One region of the Pelomonas lactea genome, then DNA from elsewhere that is predicted to be linked to it. Evidence: riboswitches for the same ligand, from Rfam matches in the RefSeq annotation. Region 1 holds a riboswitch; the other holds the start of a gene.

Region 1 (3,474 bases):
TCGAGCGATGGCTCGACGCGCGTTACGACGGCCTTGTAGATGTTGCCCTTACGCTGCTCGCGGCCTTCGATTTCGGTTTCGAAGTCCAGCAGCTTCTGGCCATCGACGATCGCGAGGCGCCGCTCTTCCGGCTGCGTCGCATTGATCAGCATGCGTTTCATGTCATCACTCCTTCGGCGCGTTCCGTGCGGAAACGCGCCACGTCATGCCACCCGGAGGTGGCGTTCAAGACGCACGAGCGACAGCGTGGAACCGTGGAAGGAGTGCCCTGGACCGCTCGGGTTTCTGACGGAGGTCAGACGCCGAGCAGCGTTGGCGCATGCGACCGTGCGGCCACATCGCGGGAAAGCTCTGTCTCGACCTTGCCGCGTACGAACGCGCCGGGCCGGGCGACCACCGCAGCTTCTGGCTGGGGTCGCGCCGGCGGGCGCAGCGGGTGGGGGAGGGGAGGGCTCATCCGCGAAGGACTGCTGGACGCTGGCGCGAGCTCTTGCGGTGAATACCGCGCGCTCTCACGCCGTGAAAACCTTGTTTGGCATCCGGTCCTCTTCGCGCACCGAAGCGGGTGAAGAAGGGCCGGAGGGTTCCGGGTGTCATCGCTCTGCCGCACCGTGCCGCCGACCGCTGCTTCACTTGGGGAAGTCGCCTGCCGGACGCAGGATGCGTTGCATCGCCTGTTTGTGGCCCGCGGGCGAACCCGCCAGGCCCCGCGCTACCGCCGCTAAAATCAGAAAAATCAAACACTTACGGCAGCAACGTGGTGAAAAGGATTATAGGGGCAGCCCCCGCGGCCCCTGCCACGGGGTTGACAGCCACTGTGAGTACGGACAAACCCGCGGTTCGGCGCGTCATCGTGGACGAAGGCTCGGCCGGCCAGCGGCTGGACAACTTCCTGCTGCGCGAGCTCAAGGGCGTGCCCAAGACCCATGTCTACCGCGTCATCCGCGCGGGCGAGGTGCGGGTCAACAAGGGCCGGGCGCAGGCCGACACGCGGCTGGAACTGGGCGACGAGGTGCGCATCCCGCCGGTGCGGGTGCCCGAGCGGGCCGAGGCGCCCGCCGCGCCGGCGCGCGAGTTCCCGGTGGTGTTCGAGGACGAGCACCTGCTGGTCATTGACAAGCCGGCGGGCGTGGCCGTGCATGGCGGCTCGGGCGTCAGCTACGGCGTCATCGAGGCGCTGCGCCGCGCGCGGCCGACGGCCAAGTTCCTGGAACTCGTCCACCGGCTCGACAAGGAAACCTCGGGCCTGCTGATGATTGCCAAGAAGCGCAGCGCGCTGGTCAACCTGCAGGACCAGCTCCGCGACCGCGAGACCGGCAAGACCTACGCCGCCCTCGTCTGGGGCGACTGGCCGGACAAGCTCAAGGTCATCGACGTGCCGCTGGTCAAGTTCGTCGGCAGCGACGGCGAGCGCTGGGTGCGGCCGGGCAAGGCCGACGAGGCCGAGGCCAAGCGCTCCATCAGCCTCGTCAAGGTGGTTCAGAGGACGCCGCGCTTCAGCCTGCTGGACGTGACCATCAAGACCGGCCGCACGCACCAGATCCGCGTGCACCTGCAGCAGGCGGGTCACGCCATCGTGGGCGACCCGAAGTATGGCGACTTCGACCGCAACCGCGAGCTGGCCCGCGGTGCGGCGAAGTTCGACCGCATGTTCCTGCATGCGCGCCGGCTGCAGTTCCAGCACCCGGCCACGGGCGAGACCGTGACCTGCGAGGCACCGCTGCCCGTAGCGTGCCAGGCCGTGCTGGCCGGCTGATTCAGAACAGCCTGCCGGCGTTGATCAACGTCAGCACGCCCAGCACCGCGAAGATGACCGCCGCGATGGCGTGCACCAGCGGCATCGAGACCTTGGCGGCGATCTTGTCGCCCAGGAACACGGCGGGCGCATTGGCCAGCATCATGCCGACCGTGGTGCCCAGCACCACCTGCACCACGTCGGTGTAGCGCGCGGCCAGCGCGACGGTTGCGATCTGCGTCTTGTCGCCCATCTCGGCGAGGAAGAACGCGACGACGGTCGTACCGAACACGCCGAAGCGCTGGCGCTTCGCCGCCCCGTCGTCATCGTCCAGCTTGTCCGGGATCAGCATCCAGCCCGCCATCGCGAGGAAGGACAGGCCCACCACCCAGCGCAGCACGTCCGGCCCCAGCGCATGGGCCACCCAGCCGCCCAGCAGGCCGGCGGCAGCGTGGTTCAGCACGGTGGCGACGAAGATGCCCAGGATGATGGGCAAAGGCTTGCGGAAGGTGGCGGCCAGCACGATGGCCAGCAACTGCGTCTTGTCGCCCATTTCGCCGAGCGCAACGACGCCGGTGGACACGAGGAATGCTTCCAAGAAATTCTCCAAAGGGCCGATACGAAACCAAAGACCACGCCGCCACCCGGCCCTTACCGGAGGCGATGTGGTCAAAGGTCTTGCCAGGCTCTGGAGCTGCCTGCGCCATGGTCCACCGGACCAAGTGTGTTGACGCAAGCTCCTGCAGGCGCAGGACGGCTACTCCCCAATGACGAGCGCGCATTGTAGTGGGCTTGCCACCGCCCGCCGCGGCGCCAGCGCCGACAATGGCGTGATGAGCTTCCGTCCCCAACGTTTCGATCTCATTGCCTTCGACTGGGATGGCACCCTGTTCGACTCCACGGCGCTGATCGCCCGCTGCATCCAGCGTGCCGCTGTGGACCTGGGCCTGCCCGAGCCCGAGTTCGAGCGCGCCAAGTACGTCATCGGCCTGGGCCTGCGCGATGCGCTGGAGCATGCCGTGCCCGGCCTGCCCGAGGAGCGCTACCCGGAGCTGGGCCTGCGCTACCGCCACCACTACCTGGGCTCCGAGCACGAGCTGTCGCTGTTCGAGGGCAGCCTGGAAATGCTGGAGGCGCTCAAGGCGCGCCATCACTGGCTGGCCGTGGCCACCGGCAAGAACCGCGTGGGCCTGGACCGGGTGCTGGCGTCCAGTGCGCTGGGCCATCTCTTCGACGGCACGCGCACGGCGGACGAGACGCGCTCCAAGCCGCATCCGCAGATGCTGCTGGAGCTGATGCGCGAGTTCGGCGTGGAGCCCGAGCGCACGCTGATGATCGGCGACACGACGCATGACCTGCAGCTGGCCGCCAACGCCGGCACGCCCTGCGTCGCGGTCAGCTTCGGCGCGCACGACCACGAGACCTTCGCCGAGTTCAATCCGCTGTTCGTCGCGCACTCGACGCGCGAGCTGCACGACTGGCTGATCCAGCATGCCTGAGCAGGACATCGCAGCGCCGCAGCGCCTGTGCGCGTCGGCCGACCTGGCGGAGCGCGGCAAGGCCGTCAGCTTCGACGTCATCCAGTGGCGCGAGCCGGTGCGTGCGTTCGCGCTTCGCTTCGACGGCCAGGCCGTCGCCTACCTGAACCGCTGCGCCCACGTGCCCACCGAGATGGACTGGCAGGAGGGCGAGTTCCTGGACGGCGACAAGCGCTTCATCATGTGCAGCATCCACGGTGC
Region 2 (3,474 bases), on a different contig from region 1:
TCGCCGCATGCCACCGTCACGGTGGGCGGCGATGCTGCGCGCCTCGTTCCGCGCCAGCCCACTTCGACCTGTGTGATCCATGAACAAAAACCTCCCTACTTGCCTGACATTGCTGGGCTTCGCCCTGAGCAGCTTCGCTCAGGATCAGGAAGCGTGGAATGCCCATTTCCAGTCCACCTACATCTGGCAGAAGAAGCCATCGCTGAGTTCGCCGTATGCCGGGCCGAACAGCCTCCTGGCGCAAGCAGAGAAGAGCTATTCGTTTACCGCAACGGCGGCCTTCGGCGTTCGGCTGAGCCGCTTGACTGAAGCCTATTTCGACCCCGAGGTCGCCCAGGGTGTACCCATCTCCGGGCTGGTGGGCCTGGCCGGTTTCAGCAACGGAGAGCTGGCCAAGACTTCCGGCGCCAAGCCCAAGCTGTATCGCGCCCGGCTTTTCGTGCGGCATACGGTGGACCTGGGAGGCGAGCAACAGCCAATTGAGTCCGCAGCCCATCAGCTGTCGGGCAAGGCTGCTTCTGAGCGTCTGGTCCTCAGCGCCGGCGCGCTTTCGGTGCTGGACATCTTCGATGCCAACAGCTACGCCCACGACCCGCGCATGCAGTTCATGAACTGGGCGCTCATGACCCATGCAGCCTATGACTACCCAGCTGACTCGCGCGGCTACACCTATGGCGTGGCTGCCGAGTACATCGCTGAAGGCTGGGCGCTGCGCGCGGGCCGCTTCGCCGTGCCCAAGGAGCCCAACCAGCTTCAGCTGGACAGCCGGCTGTTCCGGCACTACGGCGACCAAGTCGAGCTGAGCAAGGACTACGCTGTCGCGGGCCAGACCGGCACCGTGAGGTTGCTTGGCTTCCGCATGAAGGCCGTGATGGCACGCTATGACGACGCCCTCTCGGCGACCAGCGGCACGCCAACCCTCGACGCCGTGCGACAGCAGGATCAAGCGAAATGGGGCGTCGGCATCGGCGTCGAACACAAGCTCGCCGAGAACATCGGTGTCTTCATTCGCGCGTTCAAGGCAGACGGCAGGACCGAGACCTACGCCTTTACTGAAGCCGACCGATCAACCTCGGCCGGACTGCAGGTGGGCGGCTCGGCCTGGGGCCGCGCACAGGACGTCCTCGGGATCGGTATCGCCCAGAGCAGCCTTTCCACGGGGCATACCCAGTTCCTCGCACGAGGCGGGCAGACCTTTTTCCTCGGGGACGGCAAGCTCAGTTACCGGCCGGAGCGGGACTTCGAGGCCTACTACCGGGCCGAGCTGCTCAGAGGGCTCTTCCTCACCGGCGACTTGCAGCGCATCCGAAACCCGGGCTACAACGCCGACCGAGGCCCTGCGTCCTTCTACGCGCTTCGCTTGCATTGGGAGAACTGATGCGAGTGGGCGGAGGGCGAACTGCGCGCCGCATCGGCTCGGTCGGCATGCCAGTTATTGGGCTGACGCCGTGCTCCTGGCTGGCGCCAGATGTCCAGCGATAATGTGGTTGTCATTGGGGAGTAGCCGCTCTTCGCTCGAAGAGGCTGACGTCAACACACTTGGCCTGCAGGCCATGGCGTCAGCAGTTTCCTGACCTGGCAAGACCTTTGACCACAGCGCCTCCGTACTGGCCGGGGAAGCGCTGTGGTCATTCGTCTGGGAACCGGCCGTGGAACCTTCGTGGAAGCACTCCTCGTCTCAACTGGTGTGGTCGCTCTTGCTGAGATTGGCGACAAGACCCAACTCCTCGCCTTCATCCTTGCTGCACGGTTCAAGAAGCCGTGGCCCATCATTGCCGGCATCCTGTGCGCGACCATCGTGAATCACGGTGTCGCCGGCGCCTTAGGCGCTTGGATCACTTCAGCAGTTTCCCCTGGAGTCCTCCGCTGGGTGCTCGGCGCCTCGTTCATCGGCATGGCCATCTGGACCTTAATTCCCGACAAGATCGAGGAGGAGGAAACGCAGGTCGCCAAGCGCTTCGGTGTCTTCGGTGCCACGCTGATTACCTTTTTCCTGGCTGAGATGGGCGACAAGACGCAGATCGCCACCGTGGCCATGGCAGCTCACTACGCCAACCCGCTTTGGGTGGTGGTCGGAACAACAATGGGCATGCTCTTGGCGGACGTGCCTGCCGTATTCATTGGCGACAAACTCGCCGACAGGATTCCGATGAAGCTGGTGCATTCCATTGCAGCGGCGATCTTTGCCGTGCTGGGTATCGCGACGCTCATCGGCGCGGGGTCCGGCTTAGGCTTTTGAAGTTGCCCATCAGAGTCCTTGACCAGCAAGACGGTTGCTGAGCAGGCGTCGACGCGATGACAGCAGAGACGTTCCAAGCCTCTGGCCTTCGGCCAGGGGCGTTTTTTTGGCTGCTCAGCTTCAGATGCGGAGCGGTTTGGCAGCGTCATTTGTGACGCCAGACCTTCATCGCCGAGATGGGCATGATGGCCGCAAGCCCGGACAACGCTCATATCGACAGACTGACTGGGTTTGGCATGGCGCTGTGCCTGATGGGCATGGCGGTCACCATGTTCAGTCCACGTCCACAGGTCTGCACGTCCAGTTGAAGGTCACAGGCCGGCACACAGGGTCAGTGCGATCAATCGGCTGCCAATACGCGCAGAGGCGTCAGTGCCTGTGCACAGCGCGTAGGTGCGGGCTCGGCAGTTCGGCTGACGGCGGCTCCTGGGACGCCTCTTCGAGACCCGCAAGAATGCCGCATTGATCCGCCTTTCGCACATCGCTGCAGCGCTGCCGAAGCTCTTTCAGCTGCTTCTCCAACAAGCGCAGTTCCTTGATGCGCTTGGATACATGACCAATGTGCTCATCGAGCAGCGCATTGACGTCGCCGCAGTCTTCGCCAGGCGCATCCTTGAAACGCAGAAGAGCGCGTACCTCGTCTAATGACATATCAAGGCTGCGGCAGTACCGGATGAACTGCAGGCGCTCCAAGTGGGGCGCCTCGTACACCCGAAAGTTCCCTTGTGTCCGCCCGGGAGCCGGCAGCAGACCCTCGCGCTCGTAGAAGCGGATCGTCTCTATGGGCGTTGCTGACGCGGCTGACAAGTCGCCAATCTTCATGAGTACCCCAGGGCTCGCAAGGACATAAGTGTAGAGACTTGACTCTGTAGCAGCTACAGGTTGTCAAATACTTTCTAAGCTGACGAACGAGCAAGCATGAGCACCCACGAGCACGCCCACGACGACCATGCCCACCACCACCATGAGCATGACCACGCGCATGGGGCCGGACACGACCACGGCCATGCACACCGGCAAGCGACGCCATGCTGCGGCTCGGCCCACGGCGTGGAGACCAAGTCCCCAGTCGTCGCGACGTCCGGCGGCCTGCTGCTGCGCATCCCCGCCATGGATTGCCCAACCGAGGAAGGGCAGATACGGCGCGCGCTGGAGCGCTTCCCCGAAGTGCGCGGGTTGCGGTTCGATCTGCCTGCGCGCGCGTTGGACGTCAACGCACCGCAGGCGGTCTGGGA

Evidence for each region. A riboswitch is a leader RNA that binds a small molecule or an ion and turns the genes downstream of it on or off. The one in region 1 is predicted to bind manganese.
Region 2: another riboswitch for manganese. It lies ahead of ACG04Q_RS20915 (TMEM165/GDT1 family protein); the one in region 1 lies ahead of ACG04Q_RS08830 (TMEM165/GDT1 family protein).

What each region holds. Positions count from the first base shown of each region.
Region 1 is NZ_JBIGHX010000003.1:51,868-55,341, forward strand. It holds gene ACG04Q_RS08820 (Rne/Rng family ribonuclease) at 1-161, opposite strand, end outside; gene ACG04Q_RS08825 (RluA family pseudouridine synthase) at 818-1,756, shown strand; gene ACG04Q_RS08830 (TMEM165/GDT1 family protein) at 1,758-2,333, opposite strand; yybP-ykoY riboswitch at 2,339-2,513, opposite strand; gene ACG04Q_RS08835 (HAD family hydrolase) at 2,569-3,234, shown strand; gene ACG04Q_RS08840 (Rieske (2Fe-2S) protein) at 3,227-3,474, shown strand, end outside.
Region 2 is NZ_JBIGHX010000008.1:292,572-296,045, reverse strand. It holds gene ACG04Q_RS20920 (carbohydrate porin) at 80-1,378, shown strand; yybP-ykoY riboswitch at 1,473-1,658, shown strand; gene ACG04Q_RS20915 (TMEM165/GDT1 family protein) at 1,661-2,239, shown strand; gene cadR (Cd(II)/Pb(II)-responsive transcriptional regulator) at 2,609-3,061, opposite strand; gene ACG04Q_RS20905 (heavy metal translocating P-type ATPase) at 3,158-3,474, shown strand, end outside.